Regions from separate parts of the Bradyrhizobium sp. CW1 genome, predicted to be linked through region 1. Evidence: riboswitches for the same ligand, from Rfam matches in the RefSeq annotation. Region 1 holds a riboswitch; the other holds the start of a gene.
What was found. Region 1 has a riboswitch for S-adenosylmethionine ahead of IVB54_RS37270 (O-succinylhomoserine sulfhydrylase). Riboswitches for the same ligand answer to the same signal wherever they lie in the genome.
Positions count from the first base shown of each region.

Region 2: another riboswitch for S-adenosylmethionine. It lies ahead of IVB54_RS04110 (homoserine O-acetyltransferase); the one in region 1 lies ahead of IVB54_RS37270 (O-succinylhomoserine sulfhydrylase).

Region 1 covers NZ_CP064684.1:7,780,181-7,790,257, reverse strand. Annotated here, with positions in the region: gene IVB54_RS37280 (lipolytic enzyme) at 1-614, shown strand, start outside; gene IVB54_RS37275 (SGNH/GDSL hydrolase family protein) at 627-1,619, shown strand; gene IVB54_RS37270 (O-succinylhomoserine sulfhydrylase) at 1,674-2,870, opposite strand; SAM riboswitch at 2,941-3,020, opposite strand; gene IVB54_RS37265 (2'-deoxycytidine 5'-triphosphate deaminase) at 3,131-4,237, shown strand; gene IVB54_RS37260 (PAS domain S-box protein) at 4,415-4,843, shown strand; gene IVB54_RS37255 (hypothetical protein) at 4,948-5,997, shown strand; gene IVB54_RS37250 (MATE family efflux transporter) at 6,159-7,604, shown strand; gene IVB54_RS37245 (hypothetical protein) at 7,601-8,107, opposite strand; gene IVB54_RS37240 (SRPBCC family protein) at 8,208-8,609, opposite strand; gene IVB54_RS37235 (VOC family protein) at 8,805-9,164, opposite strand; gene IVB54_RS37230 (AraC family transcriptional regulator) at 9,221-10,060, opposite strand; gene IVB54_RS37225 (methylated-DNA--[protein]-cysteine S-methyltransferase) at 10,070-10,077, opposite strand, start outside.
Region 2 covers NZ_CP064684.1:863,627-873,703, reverse strand. Annotated here, with positions in the region: gene IVB54_RS04140 (SMP-30/gluconolactonase/LRE family protein) at 1-4, shown strand, start outside; gene clpB (ATP-dependent chaperone ClpB) at 105-2,744, opposite strand; gene IVB54_RS04130 (MOSC domain-containing protein) at 3,002-3,790, shown strand; gene IVB54_RS04125 (TIGR02594 family protein) at 3,903-4,742, opposite strand; gene IVB54_RS04120 (alpha/beta hydrolase) at 4,942-5,805, shown strand; gene metW (methionine biosynthesis protein MetW) at 5,857-6,519, opposite strand; gene IVB54_RS04110 (homoserine O-acetyltransferase) at 6,532-7,734, opposite strand; SAM riboswitch at 7,825-7,904, opposite strand; gene IVB54_RS04105 (chorismate mutase) at 8,109-8,957, shown strand; gene IVB54_RS04100 (histidinol-phosphate transaminase) at 8,993-10,077, shown strand, end outside.

The DNA of each region.
Region 1 (10,077 bases):
CCGTGAAGGCCGGCAAGCCGCTCGAAATCCTGGTCATCGGCAGTCGCTCGACCACGATTCCGGCTTCCGAGGACGCCTCTTATCCGGCGCGGATGCAGGCCATCCTGAAGGACAAGCTGCCGCCGTCCGAGACTGTGCACGTCTCCGTAGAAATACAGAGCAAGAAAACGGCCGAGGAGGCGGCTGCCAGCTTCGTTAAGCTGATGGAAGCAAAAACGCCTACTTTGGTCATCTGGCAGACCGGGACTGTCGATGCTATCCGAGCCATCGATCCCGATGATTTTCGTGGCGCGGTGACCGAAGGGGTTGTTGCGTTGCAAAAGGCAGGGGCTGACGTCGTCTTGATGAATTTGCAGTACAGTCCGCGTACCGAAACCATGATCTCGGTGCCGCCATACCTCGACAATATGCGGGTGGTGGCGCAGGAGCACGATATTCCGCTGTTCGATCGGTTCGCGATCATGCGGCAGTGGAATGATCAGGGCCAGTTCGACCTATTCAGCCCGTCGCGCGGGCCCGAGTTGGCGAAGCAGGTCCATGATTGCCTTGGCCGGGCGTTGGCACAGTTCCTGATCGACGCTGCCCATCTGGAGCCGGCCCAGCAGCAAAATTGAGGTCTAGCGTTAATGAGTTCTCTCCGCCCTTTTTGCCTGACGGCATGGCTGGCTGTGCCCGCAGCAGCGGTGCTGCTGTTGCTGAGTCCGGCCTCGCAGTCCCACGCGCAGACGCAGGCCGCGCAGGCAACACCGGCCCCGCAGCAGTCGGCTGATCCGGCTCCCGCTTCACCGTCCCAGACCACCGTCGCAGCGACGTCCCCCGACCAGCGCGGCATCACGGCGCGCGCCATCGACAAGGTGAAGCAGGTCGCGAAATCCGCCGGCGACATCTTTAGCCGCGTGCCCTGCCTGTCGCCGAAGGGCGGCTCGAAGGCGATGGGCTCGCTGCCGCATGTCGCGGGCAAGCTCGTCGCCGGCCAGCCCGTCGTCATCGTCGCGTTCGGCTCGTCGTCGACCGCGGGATTCGGCGCGAGCTCGCCGGAGTTCAACTATCCCAATCGCCTTGCCGCGCAGCTGCACCGGCACTATCCGACCGCCGACATCACCGTCGTCAATGCCGGCGTCGGCGGCGAGGATGCGCCCGAGATGATGAAGCGTCTCCAGAAAGAGGTGATCGACGTGCATCCGGATCTGGTGATCTGGCAGGTCGGCACCAATGCCGTGCTGCGCAATCTCGATCCTGGCGAGACCGCCAAACTGGTCGAGGACGGCATCGCTCGCATCCAGGCCACCGGCGGCACCGACATCGTGCTGGTCGATCCGCAATATTCGCCCGCCGTCAACCAGCGCGCCGAGAGCGCCGGCAAGATGGTGAAGCTGCTCGGCAAGGTCGCCGAGCTCCGTCACGTCGGCATCTTCCCGCGCTTCGAGGTGATGCGCGACTGGCACGAGAAGCAATCGCTTCCGGTCGAGAGTTTCGTGATCGCCGACGGACTGCACATGAACGATTGGGGCTATGCCTGCTTCGCCCAGCTCCTCGGCGACGACATCATTCGCTCCGTCGGCCAGATCAAGCTCGGCGTGAACGTGCCCGCGGACGTGCGGACGTACCGGCCAATGTGACTTGTCGTCCCGGCCCCCATGCGCAATTGCGCACTAGGCCGGGACGACAATAACTCACGCCTTCTCCAGCGCCGCGGTCAGATCCTCGATCAGATCGTCCGCGTGCTCGAGGCCTGCCGAGAAGCGGATGAATCCTTCGCTGATGCCGAGCGCGGCGCGGTCCTCCGGCTTCAAACGCTGATGCGTCGTGGTCGCGGGATGGGTGACGAGGCTCTTGGCGTCGCCGAGATTGTTCGAGATCTTGGCGAGCTTGAGCTCGTTGAGCACGCGGAACGCCGCCTGCTTGCCGCCCTTGACCTCGAGGCCGACCAGCGTCGAGCCGCCGCGCATCTGCTTCTTCACCAATGCAGCCTGCGGATGATCGGCGCGGCCGGGAAACACCAGCCGCGAAATCTTCGGATGGCTCGCCAGCACGTCCGCGATGCGCGCCGCCGTCTCGGTCTGCGCGCGCACGCGCACGGCGAGCGTCTCCAGCCCCTTGAGCAGGACCCAGGCGTTGAACGGCGAGATCGACGGGCCGGTCTGGCGCATGAAATTGTGGATGTGCTCGGCGATGAACGCTTCCGAGGACAGGATGATGCCGCCGAGACAGCGGCCCTGGCCGTCGATGTGCTTGGTCGCGGAATAGACCACGACGTCGGCGCCGAGCGCGAGCGGGCTCTGCCAGATCGGGGTGGCGAACACGTTGTCGACGACGAGCCGCGCGCCGCCACTATGCGCGATCTCGGCAATGCCGGGAATGTCGAGCACGTCGAGCGTCGGATTGGTCGGGCTCTCCAGGAAGAACGTCTTGGTGTTCGGCTTCATGGCGCGCTGCCACTGGTCGAGATCGAGGCCGTCGACCAGCGTGGTCTCGATGCCGTAGCGCGGCAGTAAATCCTGCACGACGTAGAGACACGAGCCGAACAGCGCGCGCGAGGCCACGACGTGATCGCCGGCCTTGAGCGGCGCCAGGATCGCGGTCGTCACCGCGGCCATGCCGGTCGCGGCCGAACGTGCCGCTTCGGCGCCTTCGAGCTCGATCATGCGGCGCTCGAACATCGAGATGGTCGGATTGGAGTAGCGTGAATAGATGAAGCCGGGGTCCTCGCCCTTGAACCGCGCCTCGCACTCCTCAGCGCTGTTGTAGACGTAGCCCTGGGTCAGGAACAGCGACTCCGACGTCTCGCCATATTGCGAGCGTAAGGTGCCGGAATGAACCAGGCGAGTTTCGGGACGGTAGTGGGCGGTTGGCGCCGGGGACTTCGACATAGGACCTCCTGAAGTGACCATCGAGAATGGTCACAAAAAAACCGGCCTGGAATATCTCCACGGGCCGGGATCACAGAGGTCCCCGGCCTGTTTAGCGACTTATTTAACGTGGCTGCAAGCCGGCCGGCTCAAATCACCACGGGATAAGTCATGCTCATATTCCGCAATGCCCTTTCCGTCAAGACGTCCATCGGATAGCCGTAAAACGCTCATATTTCCCGCATGTCGGGATGTGTTTGATCCCTGATGAGGACCCCGGGTTGACGTTCACGGTCGCCGCCGACGCCAATGGTATCCTGCCCGACCGCATGATCGCGGCGATGGCGGAGGGCGGTCTCATCCTGCCCGCTTACGACTTCGTCGAAAGCCAGATCCAGCCGGCGAGCCTCGATTTGCGTCTTGGCGATATCGCCTATCGCGTTCGCGCCAGCTTCCTGCCCGGTCCCGGCGCCACGGTCGCCGAGCGCATCGACGAGTTGAAGCTGCACGAGTTCAGCCTCGCCGACGGCGCGGTGCTGGAGACCAACTGCGTCTACATCGTGCCGCTGCTTGAAAGCCTCGCGCTGCCGCCGGAAATCGTCGCGGCCGCCAACCCGAAGAGCTCGACCGGCCGGCTCGACGTCTTCACCCGCGTGATCGCCGACGGCACCCGCCGCTTCGACATGATCGGTGCCGGCTATCACGGCCCGCTCTATGCCGAGATCAGCCCGAAGACGTTTCCGGTGCTGGTCAGCGAGGGCTCGCGCCTGAGCCAGGTGCGCTTCCGCACCGGCGATGCCATCCTCAACATCGACGACCTCGAGGCGCTGCACGCGACCGAGCGTCTCGTCGATATCGACGATGCCGACCTCACCGGCGGCGTCGCCGTCTCTGTTGATCTCTCCGGCGAGAAGAGCGGCGGCTTCGTCGGCTACCGCGCCAAGCGCCACACCGGCGTCATCGACGTCGATCGCCGCGCCGGCTATTCCGTCGAGGACTTCTGGGAGCCGATCTCGGCCCGTCCCGACGGCAGCCTGATCCTCGATCCCGGCGAGTTCTATATCCTCGCGTCGAAAGAGGCGGTGCAGGTGCCGCCCGATTACGCCGCGGAGATGGTGCCGTTCGATCCGCTGGTCGGCGAGTTCCGCGTGCATTATGCCGGATTCTTCGATCCCGGCTTCGGCTATGCCGGCGCCGGCGGGCTAGGCTCGCGCGCCGTGCTCGAAGTGCGCTCGCGCGAGGTGCCGTTCATCCTCGAGCACGGCCAGATCGTCGGCCGCCTCGTCTACGAGAAGATGCTGGCCCGCCCCGACGCGATGTACGGCCAGCGCATCGGCTCGAACTACCAGGCGCAGGGCCTGAAGCTGAGCAAGCATTTCCGGGTGTAGGGATAGCCTCACCTTCCGCTGTCATGCCTCGGCTTGACCGGGGCATCCAGTACGCCGTAGCCTATTGGTTCGATCACATCCGCCTCTGGAATACTGGATCGCCCGATCAAGTCGGGCGATGACACCGAATCTGTGTCAAGATGGGAAGTGAATCCGGGCTACGTCCGAGGTGGCGAAATGACAGATCAATCCGAACTCGACGCAAGAATCCTCGACGACGTCGCCGACGCGCTGATCTATTCGGATCGCTCCGGCACGATCATGCGCTGGAACCGCGCATCGTCCGCACTGTTCGGCTTCTCGGCGGACGAAGCGCTGGGCCAGAATCTCGACCTGATCATTCCCGAACATCTGCGCGCCGCGCACTGGAAAGGTTTTGAGGCCGCGCTTGCCAGCGGCGCGATGAAGCTTGCGGGCAAGCCGACACTGACCCGCGCGCTGCACAAGGACGGACGCAAGCTCTACATCGAGATGACCTTTGCGCTGGTGCGGGACGCCGCTGGAGTGGTGCAGGGATCGGTGGCGATGGCACGCGACGTCACCGAGCGCGTCGAGCGCGAGCGTGCCGCCAAAGCCTCGCAAACTAAGCCTGCGCAAAATTCGTGATGCGGAATTGGCGCGCCGGCGTGCAGGGCTCCCTGCGTGCGGCTCAGCTTGTCCGTCACCGGATGCAGTGACACACTCGATCAGAACAACGATCGGGAGCGAACATGACCGCACCAGACCCCGCGCAGGAAGCTCAATGGAAACGCTGGCGCGCGGTTGCCGATCTCTATCACGCCTACTTCACCGGTCTGATCCTCACCGTGGTCACGCGTCGCGGCACGGCAGATGCTGCGGAGTTCGTCTTTCGCGTGTTCCGCCGCCAGCAGCAGGAGCGCTTCCTGCCGGGGCTGGAGAAGCTCGGGCTGAGCCATCTGCCGCCCGCCGTGGCAGCCGCGCAATATCACTATCTCTCGAACTGGATCGGCGGCGTGCACGTCGAATACATGTATGAGAGCGACCGCAAAGCCTGGATCCGCTATCCGCCGCCGCGCTGGATCTGGAAAGGCACTGCCATCTGCGGCGTGCCGGGCGAAGTCTCGCGCGCGATGCTGCGCGGCTGGCACGCCAACAACGGCGTGGCGCTCGGCGATACCAGATTGGGGTTCGTCTGCACCAAGCAGAGCGTCGACGGCCAGGACGGGCTCGAAGGCTACTATTATCAATATGACCAGCCCCTCGAGCTCGACCAGCGCCTCGTGTTCGCGCGGCACCTCGAAGCCCCGCTGTTCGATGCAGCCGCGGCTCCGGCGTTGCCGGTCGCAAGCTGGCCAAGGCCGAGACTGGAAAAAGCCTATCGCAACTATGCGATGGAATATGTGCGCACCGCCGCGCCCGTGATGGTGCAGCTGTTCGGTCCGGAGGATGCGGGCTATCTCCTGCACCTCACGGGCAAGCTGATCGGGATGCAATATTTCGATGAGGTCGCTGCGGCGCTGTCGATGGGCCGCGGCGGTGCGAGCGAATTCGCGACGTTCCTCAACGCGCTGTTTGTCGCGCAGGACGATGCGGCTGAGACGACGCAATCCGAGGGCACGTTCGAAATCCGTCAGCAGAGCTGGAGGTTGATGGAAGACGGCGCCGATAACCACTCCGCTTGCGCCAAGGTGCTGGCGGGGTTGTTCGAGGGGCTTGCGGCCGGGTGCGGCCGGCACATCGGCGTGCACCTGTCCCCGACACCGAGCGGTCGTCCGCCATTGCTCTGGACGATTGGGTAGACGACGGCGTCACCGCGCTGCCGCAGGGCACGCCTGCACCTAGCGCAGGAGGAATCGCTGCGCGTCGTGCTAACAAGCCTCTTGTTGCGCCCTGCGCGAACCAATTCATTGGCACACCCAAGCATTGCTGCGCCGGAAATGGCGCTTTGCCCGGAGAGGACATGTCAGACATCGCCGAAATCCCGGTCGATGAACAAGAGCGTCCGCTGCCGCCGCCTCCGCGCCCCGTGAGGAGCGCGCTGATGGACGGGCCGATCCTGCGCACGCTGCTCGGGCTGGCCTGGCCCAACGTGGTCGCGCTCTCAGCCGGCACCTGCACCGTGATTGCGGAGACCTCCTATATCGGACGGCTCGGCGTGGAAGCGCTGGCCGCGATGGCGCTGGTGTTTCCGACAGTGATCCTGACCATGACCATGTCAGGCGGTGCGATGGGCGGCGCGGTGGCCTCCGCCATCGCGCGCGCGCTCGGCGCGGGCGATCGCGAGCGTGCCGGGACGCTCGCCGCGCACGCGCTGCTGATCGGCATCAGCTTCGGCCTCGTCTTCATGCTGGGCATGCTGATCTTCGGGCCCAAGGTGCTTGAGATGCTCGGCGGCCGCGGCGACGTGCTGACGCATGCGATCGCCTACACCCAGGTGTTTTTCGGCGGCGCCGTGCTGCCTTGGCTGCTCAACACCATGGCCGGCGTCCTGCGCGGCACCGGCAACATGAAGCTGCCGTCGCTGTTGATCCTCAATTCCGCGGCCTGGCAGATCGTGCTCGGTGGCACGCTTGGCCTCGGCCTCGGTCCGGTGCCGCAATTCGGCATGCGCGGGGTCGCCGCCGGCGCGCTGATTGCCTATTGCATGAATATCGGCGTGATGGGCTGGTACCTGTTCTCCGGCCGCGCCCGCGTGACGCCGAAGCTGCGCGGACTTCGCATCCAATGGGCGATGTTTTTCGACATCCTCAAAGTGGGCACCATCGCCTGCTTCTCGCCGCTGCAATCGGTGCTGACGATCTCGATCTTCACTCACATGCTTGCGAAATTCGGCACCGCGATCCTGGCCGGCTACGGCATCGGTGCGCGGCTGGAATTCCTGCTGACCTCGATCGCGTTCTCGTTCGGCATCGCCTCGGTGCCGATGATCGGCATGGCGGTCGGCGCCGGCCGCATCGCCCGCGCCCGGCGCATCGCCTGGATCGCAGCGGCGAGCGCCTTCGTCGCCGTCGGTGCACCGGCGTGCCTGGTCGCGGCCTTCCCCGATCTCTGGGTGAACATCTTCACGGACAGCGCGACCGTGCGCGCCACCAGCCACCAATATTTGTCGACAGTGGCGCCGTTCTACGCCTTCATCGGCCTCGCCTCGACGATGTATTTCTCGTCGCAGGGCGCTGCGAAGGTGATCGGCCCGGTGCTGGCGCAGACCGCGCGGCTGATCTACATCTCGGCTGTCGGCTGGTGGCTGTCGACGCATGATGCCACCGCGCAAAGCTTCTTCTGGCTGGCGGCGAGCTCGATGGTCGTGCTCGGCCTGCTCTCGTGCTCCAGCGTGGTGCTGACACGCTGGGGACCGCGCCAAACCAAACCTGCGATCAGGCCGGCTCTGTCGGCCGCCGCGGACTAGCGGTGCCTGTGGCGGCGATGGCCGCCACCACCGCCGACATTGGCGAGCCGCATCAGTTGCGGAATCATCGCCATCATGTCGCCGCCACCGGCGCCGCCGAGCATGCCCATGATATCGCCGCCGCCGATGCCGCCCATTCCGGCCGGCATGGTGCCGCCTCCACCCATCGGCGCGTAGCCGCCGTAATTGGGCGCGCCGAAACCGCCGCCGAGGTTGCCGGCGCCGAGGCCGCCAATGCCACCGCCGCCCATCATGCCAAGACCACCACCGCCATTCTCCATCATGCGGCTCATCATCGGGCCCATGGTCTGCATCATCATGCCGAAGCGGCGCTTGCCCATCTTGGCCTTCATCATCTCGAGCATCGGCGCCATCTGGGTCATTATGTCCTCGCCGCCGGCACCGCCGCCGCCGAAGAACTGCGCCTTTGCCGGCGCGCTCGAAATCGAAAACATCAGCAGCACGGCGGCCGCCTGGCAGATCACCTTGTCCGCACCTCTCATGGCCTGCTCCTCGCGTGCGTGGCGCCGCCGGGAGAGCGGAGCCAACCGGACGCACGGCGCCATCGTTATTGCGGACGAGGGCTGGGCTCTGTGAGAAAGATCACGCAGCTGCGGCCGGAAACGCGCGGTGTATGGCGGCGACGGCGTCCTTGGTCTGTCCCTGCACATAGGGCGCGAGCTCGTTCGGCAGCATGTCGATGATCCAGACCAGGCGGCATCTCGCCTCGCCCTCGGCGATCACCTGCACCGAGGCGCTGTAATGCTTCAGCCGCTCGTTGTTGATCGCGTAGACCAGCCGCTGCCGCGCATCGTCGCAATCGACCAGCACCTCGCGCGCCACCGATCCGTTGGCGAAGGTGACGATGCGCGTGTCGCCGTCGAGCGTGCAGGCCGTGACGAAGCCCGGCGCCAACCGCCGATGCAGCGCGCCGAAATCGCGCACGGCATCCCAGACGTCGCGCGCTGGGGCGTTGAGGGGAATGTCGTTGTGGATGGAGGCCATGATGCAATCCTGGTTGAGTTCCTTGATGTAGAGAAGCGAGCGATAGCGCCGTCATCCCAGCTGTCATCGCCCGACTCCATCGGGCGATCCAGTATTCCAGAGGCCGCTGTGATTGAATCGAGGAGCTGCGGCGTACTGGATACCCCGGTCAAGCCGGGGGATGACAGTGTGTGTGTGTGGTGAGGGCTGCCGCGTTCACACACAGACCGCCTCAACATTGTTGCCATCGGGATCGATCAAAAACGACGCGTAGTAAGTCGGGCTGTAATCCTTGCGCGGGCCGGCGCCGCCATTGTCGCGGCCACCGCTCTTCAAGCCCTCGCTGTGGAATGCCTTGACCGCGTCATGATCCCCCGCGCGAAACGCGATGTGCACGCCATCGGCTTTGCGCCCCTTGTTCAGGTGCAGCCACAGCGCCGGCTCGCCCTTCGGCCCGAAGCCGGCATAACCATCGCCACTCGAGCACACGACATAACCGAGCGGCGCCAGCACCGCGGTGTAGAAGCGCGTGGCGGCGTCGAGGTCGGCAACGCGCAATCCGATATGGTCGTACATGGTCGTCTCCATTGCCAAAGCGCGCCACAATCGGCGCGCGCCGGAGACGAACCTAGTCAGTTGAGGGCAAGCTGCTCTTGGAGAATCTTGCGCTCTCCCTTCGAAGCCTGGCGGAACTTGGTCGGCGATACACCAGCGGCGCGGTGGAAGGTGCGGACGAAGTTGGAGAGATCGCCGAAGCCGACGTCGTAGGCGATGTCGGTGACTGCGATGTCGTCGTCAGTCAGCAGCCGCGCCGCATGCCGCAGCCGCGAGCGCACCAGATATTGATGCGGAGTGACGCCGAGCACGGCGGAGAACAGCCGCAGGAAGTGGAAGGGGCTGAGGCCTGCCTGCCGTGCCGCCTGTTCGAGGTCGACCTCGGCATGCGAGTTGGCGTCGATCCAGAGCGCGGCTTCCACGGCGCGGCGGCGATCACGCGCCGTCGGTGTCGTCGGCTTGCGCGCCTTGCCCGACACGACATCGACGAAACGACCGGTGAGGATCTGCCCGACCTCGTCGAGACCGAGGTCGCTGTTGCCATCTGCCGCCGTCTGGGCGAGCTCGCCCAGCACCATCAGCTCGGGCAACGGTGGCGTCGCGCCGACCTGCCAGACGTCGCTCCGGCCGCCGAGCGCGTCGACCAGATCCTCGCTGAGCAAAAAGGACAGGCAGACGTCGCCGGCGACGTGCTCATGTGTGCAGGTGTATTCCTCGCCTGGCGCGCCGACCAGCATCGAGCCCGCCACCAGCTCGAAGAAGCCGGCGCGGCAATGACAGCCAAAGCTGCCGGCGCGGACATAGGCGATGGAATGGCCGGTGCGGCACTCCGCAAACGGGCTGTCGTCCGGTCCCGCGTCGCAGCGAAACTCGGAGACGGTCATCGAGGGGGTGGTCAGCAGCGTTGTTGCATCCATCCTCCCTATCTAGGTGG
Region 2 (10,077 bases), 1.4 Mb from region 1:
ATAGGTCGCCGCAGTAAGTTCGCCAACAGCCCGCAAAACAAACCGCCCCGGAGAGGTTGACATCTCCGGGGCGGCTTGTTGCTTCAGGCTTCGAATGCCGACGATCAGTTCAGCTTCCGCTTCGACACCGGCGCCTCGAACTGGGCGATCTCCGCGGTCTGCGGCGCCTTGCCGTTGAAGGTCAGCACGTTGCCTTCGGAGGAGATCGCAACGTTGTCGCCGTCCTTGACGTCGCCGGCCAGGATCATCTCGGCGAGCGGATCCTGGACGTGACGCTGGATCACGCGCTTCAGCGGCCGTGCGCCGTAGGCGGGATCCCAGCCCTTGGCGGCGAGCCAGTCGCGGCCCGCAGCGTCGAGCGTCAGCACGATCTTGCGATCGATCAAAAGCTTTTGCAGCCGTGCGAACTGGATCTCGACGATCCGGCCCATCTCGCTCCTCTGCAAGCGATGGAACAGGATGATCTCATCGACGCGGTTCAAGAACTCTGGCCTGAAGTGCGCCCGCACCATGCCCATCACCTGCTCGCGCACGGCCGAGGTATCCTCGCCCTCCGGCTGGTTCACCAGAAACTCCGAACCGAGGTTCGAGGTCATGATGATCAGCGTGTTGCGGAAGTCGACGGTGCGGCCCTGGCCGTCGGTGAGGCGGCCGTCGTCGAGCACCTGCAACAGCACGTTGAACACGTCGGGATGCGCCTTCTCGATCTCGTCGAACAGCACGACCTGGTAGGGCCGGCGCCGGACCGCTTCGGTGAGCGCACCGCCCTCGTCATAACCGACATAGCCCGGAGGCGCGCCGATCAGCCGCGAGACCGAGTGCTTCTCCATGTACTCGGACATGTCGAGGCGGACCATCGCGGTCTCGTCGTTGAACAGATACTCGGCGAGCGCTTTCGTCAGCTCGGTCTTGCCGACGCCGGTGGGCCCGAGGAACATGAACGAGCCGGTCGGCCGGTTCGGGTCCTGCAGCCCCGCGCGCGAACGGCGAACGGCGGTCGCGACCGCACGCACGGCCTCGGCCTGGCCGACGACGCGCTTGCCGAGCGAGTCCTCCATCCGCAGGAGCTTGTCTTTCTCGCCTTCGAGCATCTTGTCGACGGGCACGCCGGTCCAGCGCGAGACCACCTGCGCGATGTGGTTGGCGGTGACCGCCTCCTCCATCATCTCGCCGGAGTTCTCCTTGGCCTCGATCTCCGCAAGCTGCTTTTCCAATTCGGGGATCCGGCCATAGGCCAGCTCGCCGGCCTTCTGGAATTCACCGCGCCGTTGTGCGTTGGCAAGTTCAACCCGCAAGCCGTCGAGCTCGGCCTTCAGTTTCTGAGCGTCGGAGAGCTTGTTCTTCTCCGCGCTCCAGCGTGCGGTGAGCGCCGCGGACTTCTCCTCGAGATCGGCCAGCTCCTTCTCCAGCGTCTGCAGGCGGCTCTTCGACCCGGCATCGCTTTCTTTCTTCAACGCTTCCTGTTCGATCTTCAGCCGGATGATTTCCCGATCCATCGAATCCAGCTCTTCCGGCTTGGAATCGACCTGCATCTTGAGCCGCGCGGCCGCCTCGTCCATGAGGTCGATGGCCTTGTCCGGCAGGAAGCGGTCGGTGATGTAGCGGTTGGACAGGGTCGTGGCGGCGACCAGCGCGGAATCGGTGATCCGCACGCCGTGGTGCTGCTCGTATTTGTCCTTCAGCCCGCGCAGAATGGAGATCGTATCCTCGACCGAGGGCTCGCTGACGAAGATCGGCTGGAATCGCCGCGCCAGCGCCGCGTCCTTTTCGACGTGCTTCTGGTACTCGTCGAGCGTGGTGGCGCCGATGCAGTGCAGCTCGCCGCGGGCGAGCGCAGGCTTGAGCAAATTGGACGCGTCCATCGCGCCATCGCCCTTACCAGCGCCGATCAGCGTGTGCATCTCGTCGATGAACAGGACGAAATTACCATCGCTCCCGGTCACCTCCTGCAGCACGGCCTTCAGCCGCTCCTCGAACTCGCCGCGATATTTTGCACCTGCAATCAGCGAGCCGAGGTCGAGCGACAGCAGCTTCTTGTCCTTCAGGCTCTCCGGCACGTCACCGTTGACGATGCGCAGCGCCAAGCCCTCGGCGATGGCGGTCTTGCCGACGCCGGGTTCGCCGATCAGGACGGGATTGTTCTTGGTCCGGCGCGACAGCACCTGGATCGTGCGGCGGATCTCCTCGTCGCGGCCGATGACCGGGTCGAGCTTGCCGTCGCGCGCCGCCTGAGTGAGGTCGCGGGCATATTTCTTCAGCGCGTCATACGCGTTCTCGGCCGTGGCGGAGTCCGCCGTTCGGCCCTTGCGCAGCGCTTCGATCGCCGCGTTGAGGTTTTGCGGGGTGACGCCGCCCTTGGCCAGGATCGCGCCCGCCTCGCTGGTCTTCTCCAGCGCCAGGCCGAGCAGCAGCCGCTCGACGGTGACAAAGCTGTCGCCGGCCTTCTCGCCAGCCTTTTCGGCGGCGTCGAAGGTGCGCGCGAGTTCGGGCGCCAGATAGATCTGGCCGGCTCCGCCGCCAGAGACCTTCGGCACCTTGTTCAGGGCGTCCTCGGTCGCCTTCAGGATTGCGCGGGAATTGCCGCCGGCGCGGTCGATCAGGCCGGCAGCGAGGCCTTCATTGTCGTCCAGCAGCACCTTCAGGACGTGCAGGGTCGAAAACTGCTGGTGCCCTTCGCGCACCGCAAGCGACTGCGCGGACTGGACGAAGCCTCTGGAGCGTTCGGTATATTTTTCGATGTTCATTTCGTGGTCTTTCCCTCGGCCTGCCCCTGGAGCCCTCAAAGGCACTCCAAACGGCATCTTCATTGGGTTTCCGATTACCGCATTGACGTTTCTCAACCGGCAACGGTCGTTATCAGCCGGCGCTGGCGCCGGCCTGACCCAGATGTGGGAAGCGAGGCCTCGGACCGGAAGAGGCGAGTTCACAATTTCGTGCGCGGATCCGCCCGCTTGGCGCCGGTGGGCCGAATCCCCTAAGTAGCGGCATGACACCCAGCGCAATGACAATCAGCCAGACCGCCGAGATCACCGGGCTCTACCGCTACCCGATCAAGGGCCTGACGCCAGAGGCCCTGCCCCGCGTCTCCCTGCGAGCCGGCCAGACCCTGCCCGCCGACCGCCGCTACGCCATCGAGAACGGCCCGAGCGGCTTCGATCCGGAAGCACCGCAGTGGAAGCCGAAGATCCAGTTCCTGATGCTGGCGCGGAATGAGCGGCTAGCTTCGCTCGACAGCCGGTTCGAGGACGCGACCAATTGCCTGACCATCCGCAAGGACGGCCAGATCGTCGCCAGCGGCGATCTCGAGACCGCCGCCGGGCGCGCCGCCATCGAGGACTATTTCAGGGAAAATTTTCAGCCGGAGCTGAAGGGCCCGCCCAAGATCCTGTCCGGCCGCGACCACAGCTTTTCAGACGTCGCCCGCAAGGTCGTGTCCATCATCAATCTCGACAGCGTCCGCGCGCTCGAGACCATGCTCGGCGGCGCCGCCGTCCACCCGCTACGCTTCCGCGCCAATCTCTACGTGAAGGGCTGGCCGGCCTGGTCCGAGCTCGACCTCGTCGGCCAGACGCTCGCGATCGGACAGGCCCGGCTGCAAGTGGTCAAGCGCATCAAGCGCTGCCCGGCCACCAATGTCGACCCTGATACCGCCAAGCGCGATCTCGAAATCCCCGCCACGCTCTCGAGCAATCTCGGCCACATGGACTGCGGCATCTATGCCGAGGTGATCGCTGAAGGCGACATCGGCGTGGGCGACGCGGTTGCATTGGAACAGCCGAAGCTGGTGTGACGCTGCGCGCTGGCCCCGCTCCGCCATTGCGAGCGAAGCGAAGCAATCCAGGAATGCGCCCGCGGAGACAGTCTGGATTGCTTCGTCGCTTCGCTCCTCGCAATGACGGCCGTCAGTTCGGCATCACATACGCATAGATCCGGCCGCGCGAGACCGGTGCTTCGCGAACGCGGTTGCCGTTGTTGCCGGAGATCATGATCGGATTGCCCTGCGCGTCGACACCGGTGATGATGCCGACATGACCGCCCCGGCCACCACGCGACATCACTGCGATGGCGCCGACCTGCGGACCGGACACGCGCGTGCCGTAATGCGCGAACGAATTCGCCATGTCGGAGCCGGTGCCACGATGACCGGTCTTTTCGAGCACCATGTTCATGAAGCGCGCGCACCACAGGCTACCGCGACCGGTCGGATTGCCGCCGACATAGCGGCGTGCCTCGGACACGAGGCCCGACCCACCGCCGAAGCCGCCGCCGCTCGTCGCGCTATTGGCCATGCCGCCGTCATTCGCGTTAGTGGCTATCCCACCTCCACGCCTCATAATTCGACGGCTGGCGCGCGTGGTCATCTCACCGCTGGTAACCATTCCAGCGTTGCCGCTCATGGCCATTCCACGGCTGCCGCTCATGGCCATTCCACCACTGCCGCTCATAGCCGTTCCAGCGCTGCCGCTTATGGCGATGCCGCCGCTATTGGCGTTCGGATCATAGCTGGCGAAGGTGTTGCCGAAGCCGTTCGCCTGCAATTGCGCCGCGCCGCGCTCGAAGCGCGAGCCGCGTGCATGCCGGTAATGATGATGTCTGCTGGCGTGATGCGCGTAAGCGTGCCGCTCTGCGCTATGACGATGAGGTCGTGCTGACGCCGGAGAAGTGAAGGCGGCGAACGCCGCGAAGAAAACAGCCAGCGCAACGACACAGCGCGACAGGCGAGACGCAAACAACTCGAACATTCTTCATCCTTCGTTGACACCCCACTTCCCCGTCGGCCCGTGCGGTGGCCGACATCCGCGGGCTGTATCAGTATCCTGATGTGGCGAGAACAAGACGCGGCCCCTAAGAATTTGGACGATGATCAATAAGTGCTACCATCGTATGCGCTGACCGCAGGACGGCATTCCAAAGCCGCAGCCACCTCAGGGAGAAAACCGGATGCCTCACGCCCTCACGAAGGACAATTGTCGACTCTATTTCGAAGAAGCGGGCACGGGCACGCCGATTATTTTTCTGCACGAATTCGCGGCCGACTACACCAATTGGGAGCCGCAGATGCGCTACTTCTCGCGCGGCCATCGCTGCATCACCTATTCCGCACGCGGCTACACGCCATCGGACGTGCCTGATGGCGAGGTCTACCGCTACACGCATTTCTACACCGATGCGCTCGCGGTGCTCGATCATCTGAAGATCGATCGCGCGCACTTCGTCGGCCTCTCGATGGGCGCCTATTCGTCGCTCCAGATCGGGCTCAACGCGCCCCAACGTGCGCTGTCGATGACGCTCGCCGGCGTCGGCTCGGGCTCGGAGATCGAGAACCTCGACGCTTGGCGCCAGCAGTGCCGCGCCAACGCGGAGCAATTCGAGATGCTCGGCTCAGCCGAAGTCGCAAAAGTCACGCGCGAGGCGCCGAGCCGGATTCCCTTCCTGGTGAAGGACCCGCGCGGTCACGCCGATTTCTATGCCGCCCTGGCGCGGCACGACGCCAAGGGATCAGCGCGGACGATGCGCGGCTTCCAGGCCGGCCGTCCCTCGATCTTTACGATGACGGACGCGATCAGAGCGGCCACGACGCCGGCACTCATCATCTGCGGCGACGAGGACGATCCGTGCGTGGGCGCAAGCCTGTTTCTGAAGAAGCATCTGCCGGCGGCAGGGCTCGCCATGTTTCCAAAGTCCGGCCACGTCCTCAATCTCGAAGAGCCAGCGCTGTTCAACGAAACGGTGGAACGGTTCGTCACGCTGGTGGAAGCGGGAAGATGGCCGGTGCGCGACCCGAGGTCACTGGCGGCGCATTAGCGCGAAGGCGTCACCAGGTACTGGGTCGCGTAGATGGGGTAACGGGCCGGCCTACTTCCTGCCGCCCCGCGTCAGCAGAAACACGCCCTGCTCGCCGAACAGATTCCACACCCACCAAGGCATCCGCAGCCGCAGCGGACGGCCGTAGAGGTCGAGCGCCTCGGCACGTTCCATCTTGACGTCGATCGCGTCGCAGAGCTCGACGAAATCCTTGATGGTGCAGAAATGGATGTTGGCGGTGTCATACCAGCTTGCCGGCAGGTTCTCCGTGCGCGGCATGTGGCCGCCGATCAGGAGCTGGAGCCGCATCTTCCAGAAGCCGAAATTCGGGAACGACACGATGGCGCGGCGGCCGATGCGCAGCAAATTCTCCAGCACCACTTTCGGCTGCCGCGTCGCCTGCAACGTCTGCGACAGGATCACGTAGTCGAAGGCGTCATCCGGATAATTCACGAGGTCGGTGTCGGCATCGCCCTGCACCACCGCAAGACCCTTGGCGACGCAGCGGTTGACGCCCTCGCGCGACAGCTCGATGCCGCGGCCGTCGACGCCGCGGGTTTCCAGCAGTTGGAGCAGGTCGCCCTCGCCGCAGCCGACGTCGAGCACCTTCGAGCCCGGCTTGACCATGTTGGCCACCAGCACATGGTCCGCGCGAAAATCACCGGGCTGCCCGGTCGCAAGGCCGCCCAGCGGCAACGCTTCCTGTACAGACATGACTAGCCGTCCTTAAGCATTATTGGCGGTGAGCCCGCGCGCCTTGCCTGCCGATTGCAGGAAGGCGCGGGAGATATCAAGGAATTCGGGCACGTCGAGCAGGAAGGCGTCGTGACCGCGATCGGTCTCGATTTCGGCGAACGACACCCGCGCGCTCGACGCATTCAGCGCGTGCACCAGCGCGCGCGATTCCGAGGTCGGGAACAGCCAGTCGCTGGTGAAGGAGACCACGCAGAAGCGGGTCTGGATTCCCGCGAACGCCTTCGCCAGCACACCGCCGTGGTCGGCGGCGATGTCGAAATAGTCCATCGCGCGGGTCAGATAGAGATAGGAGTTGGCGTCGAAGCGCTCGACGAAGGACGAGCCCTGGTAGCGCAGATAGGACTCAACCTGGAAGTCGGCGTCGAAAGAGAAAGTCGGCAGCTCGCGGTCCTGCATGCGCCGCCCGAATTTTCGATGCAGCGCGGCGTCGGAGAGATAGGTGATGTGCGCCGCCATCCGGGCGACAGCGAGGCCACGATGCGGATGGATACCTCGATCGGCATAGCCGCCATGGTGCCAGTCGGGGTCGGCCATCACCGCCTGACGGCCAAGCTCGTGGAACGCGATGTTCTGCGCCGAGTGTCGTGTCGAGCAGGCAATCGCCAGCGCGGAGAACACGCGACTCGGATACGCCGCAGTCCATTGCAGCACTTGCATGCCGCCCATCGAGCCGCCGACGACCGCGAACAGCGTGTCGATGCCGAGCCGGTCGATCAGCATCGCCTGCGCGCGCACCATGTCGGGGATGGTGATGACGGGGAAATCGAGCCCCCAAACCTTGCCGGTCGCGGGATTGATCGAGGCCGGGCCGGTCGAGCCCATGCAGCCGCCGATCACGTTGGAGCAGATGATAAAATATTCGTTGGGATCGAGCGGCCGGCCGGGGCCGACCAAGGTCTCCCACCAGCCGGGCTTGCCGGTGACAGGGTGCACGTTGGCGACGTGCTGGTCGCCGGTCAGCGCATGGCAGATCAGGATCGCGTTGGAGCGATCGGCATTCAGCTCGCCGTAGGTCTGGTAGGCGATCTGGAACGGGCTGAGATCGACCCCGCAGTCGAGCCGCAGCGGCTGCTCCGAGCCGAACTGCGCGACGTGCGAACTCGGATGATCCACCTCGTGCGACCGCTCGTCGGCGGTGATCGCGGGACTCGGAATGGACTGGACGCCAACCATCTGACCATCGACCTCGTTTGCGATCGTAGAAGTGACCGCATTGACATCAGGCCATGAAAAACCCGGCCTGAACGATAGGTTCGGCCGGGATCGAAAGCGTCCCCGGCCTGTTTAGCGAGTTTTTTAACGTGGCTGCAAGCCGGCCGGCTCAAATGACCACGGAACGGGTAAAAACTACCGTCTTGGACGGTTTTCGTCAAGTCACGGCCCGGATCAGCCAAATTCGCCTGTCGCGCCACGGGCGGAAAGGGCCCGATTTCTCTTTGCATTTCTCTTTGCTTTCGCAGCCCCGACTGCCTAATCAGGATATCCATCACAGCGGTGACGGCTCGACTGATCCGCATTGGAAAGCCTCTCAGCAGCACCTGTCAGACATGTCCCAACGTCCGCCCGCGCCACCATCACTCCAGGAATTGCGTAAGGAGATCGACGCGATCGACGAAGGCATGCATCGCCTGCTGATGCAACGCGGCGACATCATCGACCGCCTGATCCAGGTGAAGCAGACCCAGGAGGTCGGCTCGGCGTTCCGCCCGGCACGCGAGGCCTCCATGATGCGCGACCTCGTGCAGCGTCATCGCGGCATCCTGCCGCTCGACACGGTCGAGAGCATCTGGCGCGTCATCATCGCGACCTTCACCTATGTCCAGGCCCCGTTCTCGGTCCACGCCGACATCTCGGCGAGCGAGCCGGCCATGCGCGATTCCGCGCGATTCCATTTCGGCTTCACCGTGCCTTACGTCGCGCATTTCAGCGCGCAGGCGGCGGTCGAGGCCGTCGCGAAGTCCAAGGGCGATCTGGCGCTGGTCTCGGCGACCTCGAGCCGCACGCCGTGGTGGCTGTCGCTGGAAGAAGCTGGCGCGCCAAAGATCATCGCGCGGCTGCCCTTCGTCGAGCGCGCCGACCATCCGGCGGCGTTGCCCGTGTTCGCGGTCTCGCGCGTCGCCGACAGCGCGCTGGTGACGGAGGTCGAGACCTTCAGCGTACGCGTCTCTGGGTGGAATGCGGAGGTCGCGCGCGCCCTGTCGCCGCTCGCCGAGATCGTGGCGGTGCCCGACACCGCCTTCGACGGCGCCGCGCTGCTGGTCTCGGTCACCGCGACAAGCAGCATCGACAAGATCAAGGCTGCCCTGATCGAAGCGGGGGCCTCGGTGCGCTCCACGGCCCTCGTCGGCAGCCACGCAACGCGCTATACGGTGCCCCCGACCGGGTCGAAATCGTAAGTCGCGAACCGCTTAAGCCCACTCCGGAGTTGAAGATGTCCCGCCCCGTGCCGAATCCCGGCATTCTCGATATTGCGCCCTACACGCCCGGCAAGACCCCGGTGGCAGAGCCTGGCCGCAAGGTGTTCAAGCTCTCGGCCAACGAGACGCCGTTCGGGCCCTCGCCGAAGGCGATCGAGGCGTTCAAGCAGGTGGCGGATCATCTGGAAGACTATCCGGAAGGAACCTCGCGCGTGCTGCGCGAAGCAATCGGGCGCACCTTCGGGCTCGATCCCAACCGCGTCATCTGCGGCGCCGGCTCGGACGAGATCCTCAACCTGCTCGCCCACACCTATCTCAGCCACGGTGACGAGGCGATCTCGACCACGCACGGCTTTCTGGTCTATCCGATCGCGACCATGGCGGTCGGCGCGAAGAATGTCATCGCGGCCGAGAAGAACCTCACCTGCGATGTCGACGCCATCCTCAAGGCGGTGACGCCGAAGACAAAGCTGGTCTGGCTCGCCAACCCCAACAATCCGACCGGCACCTATGTGCCGTTCGACGAGGTCAAGCGCCTGCGCGCCGGCCTGCCCTCGCACGTGCTGCTGGTGCTGGACGCAGCCTATTGCGACTACGTCTCGCGCAACGATTACGAGATGGGGATCGAGCTGGTCGCGACCACCGAAAACACGGTGGTGACCCACACCTTCTCCAAGATCCATGGTCTTGCGGCGCTGCGCATCGGCTGGATGTTCGGCCCCGAGCACATCATCGACGCGGTCAACCGCATCCGGGGTCCCTTCAACGTGTCGACGCCGGCCATGTACGCCGCCGTTGCCGCGATCGAGGACACAGCGCACCAGGCCATGTCGAAGCATTTCACCGAGACCTGGCGCAACTGGCTCGCCGAGGAGATCGGCAAGCTCGGGCTGAAGGTGACGCCGAGCGTCGCCAATTTCGTGCTGATCCACTTCCCGACCGAGGGCAAGACCTCGGACGCAGCCGACGCCTTCCTCACCAAGCGCGGGCTGGTGCTGCGCGGCTTGAAGAACTACGGCCTGCCGCATTCGCTGCGCATGACCATCGGCACCGAGGAGGCCAACCGCCTCGTCGTCGAGGGCCTGCGCGACTTCATGGC